Regions from separate parts of the Halomonas sp. R57-5 genome, predicted to be linked through region 3. Evidence: predicted binding sites of a transcription regulator. Region 3 holds the regulator's gene; each other region holds the start of a gene.
The links. Region 3 encodes FNR, which switches genes on or off when oxygen is low (the NO sensors DNR and NnrR bind a similar motif). Its sites were predicted from a motif close to TTGATNTANATCAA; they were not measured.
Positions count from the first base shown of each region.

Region 1: the regulator FNR is predicted to act here: its motif matches at 1,220-1,233, upstream of HALO_RS08180 (DUF427 domain-containing protein).
Region 2: the regulator FNR is predicted to act here: its motif matches at 1,535-1,548, upstream of HALO_RS04825 (cytochrome ubiquinol oxidase subunit I).

Region 1 is NZ_LN813019.1:1,784,539-1,787,033, reverse strand. It holds gene HALO_RS08185 (ATP-dependent nuclease) at 1-527, opposite strand, end outside; gene HALO_RS08180 (DUF427 domain-containing protein) at 794-1,114, opposite strand; gene HALO_RS08175 (DUF2235 domain-containing protein) at 1,323-2,372, opposite strand.
Region 2 is NZ_LN813019.1:1,074,786-1,077,280, reverse strand. It holds gene HALO_RS04825 (cytochrome ubiquinol oxidase subunit I) at 1-1,417, opposite strand, end outside; gene polA (DNA polymerase I) at 1,599-2,495, opposite strand, start outside.
Region 3 is NZ_LN813019.1:1,194,809-1,202,027, reverse strand. It holds gene HALO_RS05390 (heavy metal translocating P-type ATPase) at 1-223, shown strand, start outside; gene ccoS (cbb3-type cytochrome oxidase assembly protein CcoS) at 220-465, shown strand; gene HALO_RS05380 (sulfite exporter TauE/SafE family protein) at 462-1,154, shown strand; gene hemN (oxygen-independent coproporphyrinogen III oxidase) at 1,233-2,666, shown strand; gene fnr (fumarate/nitrate reduction transcriptional regulator Fnr) at 2,749-3,495, shown strand; gene ttcA (tRNA 2-thiocytidine(32) synthetase TtcA) at 3,488-4,399, opposite strand; gene HALO_RS05360 (DNA polymerase III subunit epsilon) at 4,501-5,154, opposite strand; gene HALO_RS05355 (DUF294 nucleotidyltransferase-like domain-containing protein) at 5,160-7,016, opposite strand.

The DNA of each region.
Region 1 (2,495 bases), 590 kb from region 3:
CACATATCGAAATCACCCACGATAGATTCGTATACCGACTGGTCAGTAAAGTCAGCGCTGCTTCTACCTGTGAATATTGTCTCGTAGTCATCGATTGTGATCGCGTCTCGAATGTCCGCTAGCTCATCATTGTCGAAGTCTCCAAGCGAGGCCAGCTTAAGGCGGATCTCCTTTTTAGGACGAAAGATAAGGTTATAGGTCGCCTTTGCGATCGGGCCATCCTCTAGAATGGCGGTGGTCTGTAGAAATAGCGCCTGCACAGCTTCGTCAGAGCTGATCTCCTCGAATTCCACACTAATGATAATCCAGTGGCCTTGCCACCGACTTAGTGAACGACAGAAATCTGACTCATCCAGGCGATGGGCAGCTCGCACCATGTGGTCATCCAGTAGGAGACGTATAGCGCGGAGGATATTTGATTTACCAGAACCATTTTCGCCAATAATCGTGTTGACACCTCGCTTAAAATACAACGTGGTGTTCTTAAAATTTCGATAGTTGACCAATTTCAGCTTTGAAATATGCATGGTTTTCTGGATGCTCCCATTCCCTTGAATAAATTTTTTATACGGAAACCAGCGTAACTTAACGGTATCGATATTCCCTTATAAATCATCAAATGGAGTTTTTGATGAGTTGCAGCAGCCGTCAGTAGGATTTGTTCTAGGTAGAACTTGCGGTGCAATTATATTGAGCCACCTGCTTGGTTATGAACGCAGTAGGTAGACGTTCAAGCACCCTGCCTGTGACGTATTATTTGCATATGCGAACGTCAGCTTTGGGTCGAAAAGCGTCATTCGCTAACTTCCTCAGAAAATGCAACCCTATCTGCTAAAGCTTTCATACCTTCAATCGGCTCCTCATAACTCCAAGCAATATCCCGACTTTCACCCAGCGAAAAATACACCGTATGCCCTTTAAAGGGGCAATAAGTGATGGTCTCTGAAACGGTGAGTAAATCCATCCGCACGTCTTCACGTGGAAAGTAATGGCGTGGCGAGTAGCCGTGTTCGCGGAGTTCGAGCGTATTGGTGGAGTCGGCTATCAGAATGCTATCAACCTGCACCTGCATGCGCTGCTTGCTTGGGTGAAGCGTTATGCGGGCATTCTGCATCATATTATCCCTGCGGCGTTTTTCGCTCTAATGCTTCGAGACTAGCAGTTAACTTAGGTTAAACCTACTTTGAATACTTAGTTTTTAGTCGATAGTGGCCACTTCGTGATCTAGGTCAGCCATCACTTTCATGCGACTGCTTATGGCGCCTGGGTGAATGCGGCATAGCGCCAGCTCGTAGCCTGCGAGTCAAAAGTGCCCGCTCGGCCTACTCCTCCGGTGGGAAAAGGGGGACATCGGTCAAAGTACGCGGCCGGTACTCACACGTTGTATCGGCCCAGCGCTTCCAAACACTCTCATCGACTGAAATATTCACCGCACACTGCCCTGGCATCACTTCCGCATATTGTCGGTAAAAACGGCCGTCAGAGGTGTTTCCAAGGCGTTTGTATCTGGCGTAGAACCCCCTCAGGAAATCAGAAAACGAGTCTTTGGGTGCTGTCTTCCAGGCATCCTCAGCAACTTCGTAGGGTGCCACTTTTAGGCCTGCCTTTTGCGCCTTGGCTAACATCCAGCTCAGCGATATATCGGCCAGTGTGTCGTCAGCACCATAGCCGCCGCCTACATTGGCGTGGGCGCCGATAAACCAGCACTGCTCTACGTCGCGATTGCCCGTTTTCTGCTTGCCATCCTTGCTTGTCCAGAGCGATACGTTGTAAGTCGCTCTGTGTTCGTCCAGCGCGACCGCTTGATAGGCATGATCGACAATGCTGGAAAGCTCGGTATCGTGCCAATCGTATTTGCTTTTGAACAGGTTGGTTCCGGGCACGCCCAGCGCGCCAACGGTATCCCACACACCAATGAAATGAATCCTGGGCTGGAGGCTGAAGCTCTCCTTGAACCCTGTGCACACCTCAGAATCGGGGTGCAAATCGCGGTTTCGATAAATACTTTCGGCCTTATCGAGCAACCCTGGCGTGACGACATGCACTAGCCCGCATTTACGAATCATCCCCACCAGGCTTCTGGCGGTGTAGGCACCACGGCTGAACCCGAATATCCAGATCTCATCGCCTTCACTGTAACGCCTTGCCAGCCAGTCATAGCCTTCCTGTAGGTTTGTGCTCAGCCCGTGACCGAAGGCTCCGCCGGTAAAGCGCTGAAACTTAGATGTCCCTACGCCGGGGTTGTAATAGAACCTCTGCCTGATACCGTCATCGTCATCATGGATCAACCGGGTAATACGATAAACATTGGTTTGGTCTTCAGGGTCGTTCCACGTCCCATCGAATAGCAGAATCAGTTTTTGTTTCGTCATGGTGCCCCCCCCCCCCACGATAATGCACGCTTTTGAACAGTGCTCATGACCGCTGTATATGAGAGGCAGACGATGCGCAATGCTCTCTTGGGCAATACGTACCTGCGACCTCAACATTATTTA
Region 2 (2,495 bases), 120 kb from region 3:
TAGTGAGCACCTGCTCAGCAGTCAGACTGGAAATAGCCAGGTGCACCGGGAGGATCTCGCCGATGGCCCACGGCTGACGGCCGTACTCGGCCACGAACCAGCCCGCTTCACAGGCGATCCAGGGTAGCGGCAGGCTGAACAGCGCAAAGCGCAGTAACCAAGGGGACTTCTCAGGCTGACGGCGCACGCTATGCCAGAGGGCCAGGGCAAACAGCAGCAGCATGCTAAAGCCAGCGGCTACCATGGCCCGAAAAGACCAGAACAGCGGCCAAACCTTGGGAATCGACGCCTCTACGGCCTGGTTAATCTCGGCGGCCGTCGCATTGGCCACATCGTCGCTATAAGCGCTAAGCAGCAGCCCATAGCCGAGATCGCTGCGCACCTCCTCGAACCGGGCCTGATCCCCTTCGCGCTCTTCACCGCTGCGCAGGCGCTGCATAAGGGCATAGGCTTCCTGGCCGTTGACGATGCGTTCGCGGTGCTCCGCCTTAAGCTCGCGTATCCCCATCACTTCGGTATCCAGCGAGCGCGTAGCGATCAAGCCCATCACGCCAGGTATCTTGATGGCTAGGTCGGTGCGCTGTTCAGCCTCGTTGGGCAGCCCAAACAGGGTAAAGGCGGCCGGAGCGGGATGGGTTTGCCATTCGGCCTCGATGGCGGCCAGTTTGACCTTTTGGACGTCTCCCAGCTCATAACCAGACTCGTCGCCCAGAACAATCACCGACAGTACACTGGCCAAGCCAAAGGCCGACGCAATCGTGAAGCTGCGCCGGGCAAAGGCGATCTCGCGACCCTTGAGCAGGTACCAGCTTGAAATCGCCAGCACGAAAACCGCGCCGGTGACGTAGCCCGCCGACACGGTATGCACGAATTTGACTTGGGCAACGGGGTTGAGCAGCACTTCAGCAAAGCTGGTCAACTCCATACGCATGGTGGCAAGGTTGAGCTCTGMCCCCACGGGATGCTGCATCCAGCCATTGGCCACCAGAATCCACAGGGCCGACATATTGGTCGCCAGCGCCATCAACCAGGTAACCGCCAGATGTTTCTCTTTTGACAGGCGATCCCAGCCGAAAAAGAACAGCCCGACCAGGGTCGACTCAAGGAAGAACGCCATCAAGGCTTCTATCGCCAGCGGCGCGCCGAAGATATCGCCGACATAATGAGAGTAGTACGACCAGTTGGTGCCGAACTGAAACTCCATAGCGATGCCGGTGGTTACCCCCAACGCAAAGTTAATACCGAACAGCTTGCCCCAGAACTTGGTCATCTGACGATAAATGGTCTTACCGGTCATCACATAGACCGTCTCCATAATCGCCAGCAGTATCGATAGCCCTAGCGTTAAAGGTACAAACAGGAAATGCACCATCGCCGTAAAGGCGAACTGCAACCTGGATAATTCAACAATGTCCATGAGTGACTCCCGATGGATAGCTTAAACACACCCCTCGCCCCACCGGGAAACCACTGACTGGCGCTCACCCAGGCAAAGCGATGGGTATAAGGTTATGCCTCCACCCGAGTCAAAAATTTGATCCTGGTCAATTCCTTATCTATGCATGTTGCGGTTGCGACAAAATGCCCTTATCACCTGGCTAGTGCGCCTCATCCCAATTGGCGCCGCTCTCCGCCTCTACTATTAGCGGCACTTTTAGCGCTGCCGCACCCTGCATGCGTTTTTGCACCTGCTCGATAAACGCATCAACTTGCTTCTCGGCCACTTCAAATACCAGCTCATCGTGCACCTGCATGACCATCAGCGCGTCGAACTCACCTTCTGCCAGCCATGCATCCACATCGATCATCGCCTGCTTGATGATATCCGCCGCGGTGCCCTGCATCGGTGCGTTAATGGCGGTGCGTTCGGCGCCTTGACGGCGGTTGCGGTTTTGCGACTGAATTTCCGGCAGGTATAGCCGCCGACCCAGCACGGTTTCGACAAAGCCATCTTCCCCCGCCTGGGAACGGATGCGCTCCATATAGCGAGCCACGCCGGGGTAGCGGTCGAAGTAGCGGTCGATGTAGGTCTGCGCCTGATTGCGCTCGATATGCAGCTGGCGCGACAGCCCCCAGGCGCTCATGCCGTAGATCAAGCCGAAGTTAATCGCTTTGGCACTGCGCCGCTGGTCGCCCGACACCTTATCAAGGGAGGTGCCAAACACTTCCGCCGCGGTAGCAGTATGGATATCACGCCCCTCGGCAAAGGCTTCCAGCAGGCCTTTGTCCTCGGAAAGGTGCGCCATAATACGCAGCTCGATCTGCGAGTAGTCCGCGGCAACAATGCGATAACCGGGGCGGGCGATAAATGCCTGACGAATTTTGCGCCCCTCTTCGGTACGAATGGGGATATTCTGCAAGTTCGGGTCCGACGACGACAGCCGGCCGGTGGCGGTGACCGCCTGGTGGTAGCTGGTGTGCACCCGGCCAGTGGCTTTATTGAGCAAACGCGGTAGCTTATCGGTGTAGGTGGACTTAAGCTTGGCCAGCCCCCG
Region 3 (7,219 bases):
TTCCCGCGCAACGCGGCGTATCATGCGCCAGAACATGATTTGGTCAGTGTGCTACAACGTTTCGGCGCTGCCGCTGGCGGCGATGGGGCTGGTGCCGCCCTGGCTAGCCGCGATTGGTATGTCGCTTAGCTCGCTAGTGGTGGTGGGTAACGCCCTGCGGCTGTCACGCTGGCGCCCCCAGCCCGCACCAACGCTTGGCACGTCAACACCGGTAACCGCATGACGATTCTGTACCTGCTTATTCCGCTTTCGCTGATTCTGCTCGGACTCGCCGTCTGGGCCTTCTTCTGGGCGGTCAAAAATGATCAGTTCGACGATTTAGAAGGCCCGGCGCACCGCATCTTGTTTGATGAGGACGACAACGATCTTCCCCCCGAACAGCGCCGCCAGCGCCCGCCAGCCAAGCAAAAAACCGTCGCACCAAAAGATAAAAACGCCCCCGACGACCAAGAGCCTCGGCCATGAATCCCACAGGGCTTGATCTACCGCCGCTGCTGGCGGCATTCGTATTTGGCTTAATGGGCGGTGCCCACTGCATTGGTATGTGCGGCGGCATTATGAGCGCCCTCACCTTTGCAGTACCCCCCAGCATGCGCCATCCAGCGCGTATGGGGGGGCTGCTACTCAGCTACAATGCTGGCCGTATTATTAGCTATATGAGCGCAGGCGCGCTGGTTGCCCTGCTGGGCACGCTATTTTCGCTTTCCGCCACGGCACGAATGCTGCTTCAGGTGTTTGCCGCGCTGATGCTGATCCTGATGGCACTGTATATCGCCAACTGGTGGAAAGGGCTGCTCAAAGTGGAGGCGGTTGGCCGCCGTCTATGGCGCTTTATCGAGCCTGTGGGGCGGCGCTTAATGCCGGTGGTGTATATCCCTCAAGCCTTCGCGCTGGGCGCACTTTGGGGCTGGCTACCCTGTGGGCTGGTCTACTCCATGTTGGCCTGGAGCTTGGCGATTGCCGACCCGCTCCAGGGCGCGCTGCTAATGGGCGCATTTGGGCTAGGCACCCTGCCGGCGCTGCTCGTCACTGGCCTCGCTGCGCGCCAGCTAAGCCACTTGATTCGCCACCCGGCGACGCGCAGCGTGGCGGCACTAACGATTATCGCGTTTGCGCTGTGGCAGCTCTGGACTCTTACGGCACACAACCTCTAATAGCATGACATGGCTCAATCTTTACGCTTTCGTCACGGGTTAGGCTAGCGGCATTACCTCACGTCGGAGCGCCCCTTCATGCCCGTTCATGCCCCTGCGGTTTCACCTCTTGCCTCGTCTGTGGCGGCAGCGCCCTTGCAGCCGGTGTGGGATGAAGCCCTGCTGCGCCGCTACGACACCAGCGGACCACGCTACACGTCTTACCCCACGGCGCTGTCATTTCACGACCAATTCACCCCCGGTGACCTGACCCAGGCACTAGAGCGTAGCAATGCCAGTCAGCGTTCGCTGTCGCTGTATGTTCACGTGCCTTTTTGTCGCAAGATCTGTTTCTACTGCGCATGCAATAAAATCGCCACCAAGAACACCGCCCTGACCGAGCCTTACTTATCCCGGCTCGACCGTGAAATGGTGCTGACCGCACGCCACTTGGATACATCACGACCGGTGGAGCAGCTACACTGGGGTGGCGGAACGCCGACCTTTCTTAGCTTGAATCAGATGGGCGACCTGATTGATCGTTTGGATGCCCGGTTTGGCCTTTCGTCCTCTGCCGATCGCGACTACGCGATTGAAATAGACCCCCGGGAAGCGGATGTATTTACCCTGCGCCACCTGCAGTCGTTAGGCTTTAACCGCATTAGCCTGGGCGTGCAGGATTTAAGCCCGTTGGTACAGAAAGCCATTAACCGCATTCAACCGCGGGTACTCACCGAAACGCTGATGGAAGAGGCGCATCGCCTGGGCTTTCGCTCGCTCAATCTCGATCTTATTTACGGTTTACCGTTTCAGACAGAAAAGAGCTTTGCGAATACCCTCCGCCAGGTGATTGAACTCAATCCGGCGCGTCTTTCAGTATTTAACTACGCCCATATGCCCGAGCGCTTTGCTCCCCAGCGGCGTATTAATGTCGATGATTTGCCGGGCGGTGAAGAGAAGCTGGCAATTCTGCGCACCACGATTGAAATGCTCACCGCGGCTGGCTACGTACATATCGGCATGGATCACTTTGCCCGGCCTGATGATAGCCTGGCCATTGCTCAGCGCGACGGCTCGCTACAGCGCAACTTCCAAGGCTACTCCAGCCATGCCCAGTGCGATTTAATCGGGCTTGGCGTTTCGGCGATTTCACGTATTGATGACGTCTACGCGCAGAACCCGAGCGATCTGGCAAGCTACGAGGCGGCGTTGGATCAGGGTCAGCTCGCTACTGTGCGAGGCGTGCGGTTGAGTGATGACGACCTAATCCGGCGGGATGTGATTGAGCGGCTGATGTGCGATATGGGCATTGATCTGGCTGCGGTCAGCCAGCGCTGGAACATCGATGCCCCCCGCTATTTTGCCCCCGCTCTGGAGCGTTTACAGAGCGCTGAGCAAGATGGCCTACTGACCCGTAGTGGTGATCGACTTAACGCCACGCCCATGGGTCGACTGCTGGTGCGCCATTTAGCCATGGCGTTCGATACCCATCTTTCTGGGCAAATAGGGCAGCGCTACTCTAAGATTGTTTAATCACCTTATTGCAGGCATGCTAACGGCACCACAATAAGTAAGAATTTGCTAATTTTATCCTGACCCACTCAAGGAGCACCGCATGTTGGAACCTATGAGCAGCCGACGCTCGCTACTCCACGAAGCGCGCTGCCAAACCTGCAGCCTTAGCTCGCTGTGCCTGCCGCTTGCCCTTGAGTTGGACGATATGGGGCAGTTCGATGCGATTATTCGCCGCCGTGCGCCGCTGAAAAAAGGCGAGCCGCTGTTTCGCCAGGGTGATACTTTTACCAGCGTTTACGCGGTGCGTTCGGGGAGTTTGAAACAGGTCACCGCCGAAGGTAACGGCAGTGAGCAGTTGACCAATTTCTACCTGCCCAGTGAACTGGTGGGGCTGGATGGCATTGATGAAGAGCACTACCCCGGTAGCGTTATCGCCCTGGAAACCACCACCGTTTGCGAGATTCCTTTTGACCGCCTGGATTTGCTCTCAGAAGAGATCCCTGAGCTACGTGGCCAGCTGTATCGGAGCATGAGCAAAGAGTTACGCGATGACCGACGCATGATGCGCCTACTCTCGCGAAAAACCGCCGATCAACGGCTGGCCACCTTTTTGATTACCCTTTCGGACCGTTTTCGTCGCCGGGGCTACTCGCCCTACAGTTTTCGCCTCTCAATGCCGAGGGCCGATATTGGCAACTACCTGGGCTTAGCGGTGGAAACCGTCAGCCGCATTTTAAGCCGCTTTCAGCAACAAAGCGTGGTGGCGGTTTCCGGGCGAGAGGTCAATATTCTCGATATGCCGCGTTTGATTACCCTCGCCGAAGAGGAAGAGCAAACGGTTAGCTGACGTTGAAGGCCTGGATGCGACCCGCCAGCAGCTCCGCCTGCTTCGCCTCTAAGCCCTCAAAATCAAACAGGCTTCGGTCTGCCAGCTGGGAGGGCGCAATATTGGTCACCGCTTTAAACATGCTTTCCAGACGGCCAGGGAACTTCTCATCCCACTCGGCGAGCATCTCTTTGACCACCTGACGCTGCATATTAGGCTGGGAGCCGCACAGGTTGCAGGGAATGATTGGGAACGCCATCAGCCGCGAAAATTCCGCAATATCCGCTTCTTTGCAGTAGGCCAACGGCCGAATAACGATATTCTTACCATCATCGGATAGCAGCTTGGGCGGCATCGCTTTCAGGTTGCCGCCGAAGAACATATTCAGAAACAGGGTTTCAAGAATATCTTCCCGGTGATGGCCCAGGGCAATTTTATTGGCCCCAATCTCTTCGGCAAMCCCATACAGCGAGCCGCGGCGAAGCCGTGAACAGAGCGCGCAGGTGGTTTTACCTTCAGGGGTTTTCTCTTTCACCACCGAGTAGGTATCGCGTTCTACGATATGATACTCCACCCCCTGTTTGTCCAGATAGGCAGGCAGCACATGCTCAGGGAAGCCCGGCTGCTTCTGATCCAGATTGACCGCTATCAACGAAAAGTTAACTGGCGCGTTGCGCTGCAAGTTGCGCAAAATCTCCAGCATCGTGTAGCTGTCCTTACCGCCGGAGAGGCACACCATCACGCGATCGCCTTCATTGATCATTTGGTAATCAATAATCGCATTGCCCACTTCTCGGCGCAGACGCTTTTGCAGCTTGTTAAATTCACGCTTCTGCTTAGCATCAGCCTGCACAGCGTCTGGAGAGGCTGCAGGAGCAACATCTGGCGTGTCAAAATGCGGGTCGAAATAATCTAGGGATTGCATGAAATAAGCACTGCCGATAGTGAAAGGCGCTAAAAGAGGAAATATTGCCACATTCTAACAACACTCACCGCCTGACCCAAACACTAGTGCTTCCACCATTCCTATGCCACCTCCGCCATAACGCGCTGTAGGCGCATATACAGAAGTGCGCTGGCGGTTGCCTCGGCAAGCACGCTTTGCACACCCATGGCAGGCACCTGCCAGCATGCCAGCGCCTGGGCGAAGCTGCTGGGCGCTTCTACCTCCGGATGCAAACGCCGCAGTTGGCGCTGATGCAGTCTCGCCACATCAACCTGGGCATTGGGTAGCGCAAAATTCAGCCGCTTAGTCAGTAGTGTATTCAACGCTCCAATGCGCTGCTCCAACTGCCAGCCCACTATGGGCCGGTTGCCGATAAATTCCACTAACGCGCTCAAGTTATCACTGCTTGGCGGCTGCACCTCCCCTGCCTCACATAGCAAATGATGACGGCGCAGCTTCGCACTTTCGGGCTGTTTCGTGCTGCCTAACGTCATCACAAAAGCGCGGCTGGTTCGTACCTGCTGCTGGCTCAGCACCACCGCCGCCAAGCTGATCACCGGCGATGCCGACGTGAGCGTTGTCGTACAGACGAGGGCTACCAGCTCATCGCCCATATAAGGTTGAAACAGCCACGCATAGGGAGAATCCGCACAACGCCGACGATCACTTTCACGGCGCAGTAAGGTGCGCAATGAACCGCTAAATAGCCCTACGTGTCGATCTAACAGCCGCATTCCGCTCACGAATACTCCAAATGATAACGATGGGAAAGCCGCTGCTTAAAGTCTTTGACAATATGCATCGCTTCGCGCAATAGGTCGCGCTCCAGGGAAGAGAGATTTTGCACCACCACACGGTTAGCGCGGCTGCCGTTTTGGGCGTTGACGTCTGAGGCACCGGCTTGATGACCGGCAGGCGTCTCCAAAACGCTTAGCTGCTGTTTAAGACGCAGCTCGGAAAACAGTGCCAACGCTTCACCCAGGTCATCGGCAAAGCGGCGATCCAAACGGCCATCGGCGGCCAGGGCGTCAAGCCGGTCGAGTGTTGAAGTGGCTTTAATCCGCCGTTCAAGTGCCATGGTGCGCACGCCGTGAACAATCGGGAAAATGCCGCCTTTCTTAATATCGATACCGTGCTGGGGCTTTTTCAATGAGCCAAACAGCGTCAGCGGCGTCGAGAAACGCAGCGCCGTGCGGGCGAAATAGGAGAGCAGCAGCTCATCGCCCGAGCAGCGTTCAAACAGCTCTTCGCGAACGCTTTCGAGTAGGCTTGGGTTACCCGCCACCGCATGGGCATCGAGCATAATCGCCAGCTTCATCAGGCTGTCGCCATCACGCTCCCTGGCCCACTTGGCGATATGGCCTTTCCACTGCGACACCGTGGCCACCCACTCGGGGTTAGACACCATAATATTGCCGGGGCACGGCGGATAACCGAGCTGAATCAGCGTATCAGTGAGCGTCTGCATATGGCTTGTAAGGTCAGGCCACTGGGTTTCATCGGCCAGAATCAGGCCGTTATCCTGATCCGTTTTGAGAATCTGTTCACCGCGCCCTTCGCTGCCCATCACCATCATGCAGCTCTGCCCGTGGTAGCGTTCATTAATGGTGAACTCCCAGGCTTTACTGATGATGCGACCGTTCAGTGCGGCGAGCAGATCCATCGCAAAGCGCAGCTTAACGCCCTGGGCCATCAGCGCTTTGACCAGCTCCGGGGTACGCTGGCTGGCGGCTGCAAGCGCCTCTAAGCTGGTTGCCTGCTCTACCTGCAGACTCACCACATAGCTACGGCTTGAGAAGTAGCTAAGCACGTCAGTGAGCTCAACAACGCCTTTCAAGGCGTTTTGCTCCATCACGACCACCCGGGCCACTTTATGGCGGGTCATCAGCACCAATACCTCAAATAAATACTGATCCGGCGCGACAGTCACCAAATTAAAATGGGCAATCTCATCCACCGGCGATGTTACCGCGCTGCCCTGCAGCACCAGGGCATTGAGCAGATCGGTTTTAGTCACCATCCCCAGGGTGTCCTGGGTCTCTACCAGCAGGCTATCGGCGTGGCTAGCGTTGAGCTGTTTGACCGCGCTGGCTATATCGGTCGTCGCCGCCATTAGCAGCGGCTCACGCATACACTCGCTCACTTTGGCCAACATAAAGCCCGCCATGGTGACACCCCCTTCGGCGCGCTTTTCGGTCAGCAGACGCGCCTTATGGGTCAGCGACTGGCGAAAGAAATTGCTGAAGTCAGGGTAGTGACGACACAGTTGCTGAAACAGCGCTTTGGGCAGTAAGTAACACAGGCACTCCTGCTCAGCTTTAAAGCGGTAGCGGCTTTTACCATTGAGAATACTGATCGCGCCAAACAGATCCCCCGCCGTGTAGTGGCCGATACGCGCGGTAGATGAGGGCAGCGTGGGGTCGATTTCTGCCACTTCGCCTTTATGAATCAGAAAGACAAACTCACCCGCCTGCCCTGTCTCTAAAATGATTTCATCACGATCAAAATAGGCAAGGTCAATGCCACGGCGGATGTGCTCACGCCCCTCATCGTCAAGGAGCGTAAACGGCAGTTGGGATAGATCCACATCAACCATGGGGTTTGACCTCATTAAACGGGGCTGCGACTAACCGGTTTTTGCCTTAAGGCGAGCTAGCAGACATAAGAAAAAACAAATAAATATCGTGACTCGATGCTGACCCACATAAACTGATCCACTCCAACGCTTCAGAAAGCAGTTATCGATTATTATATGAAGGTGGCTGTACGGGTATAAAGGATTCACTTCCCAAGTAGCAA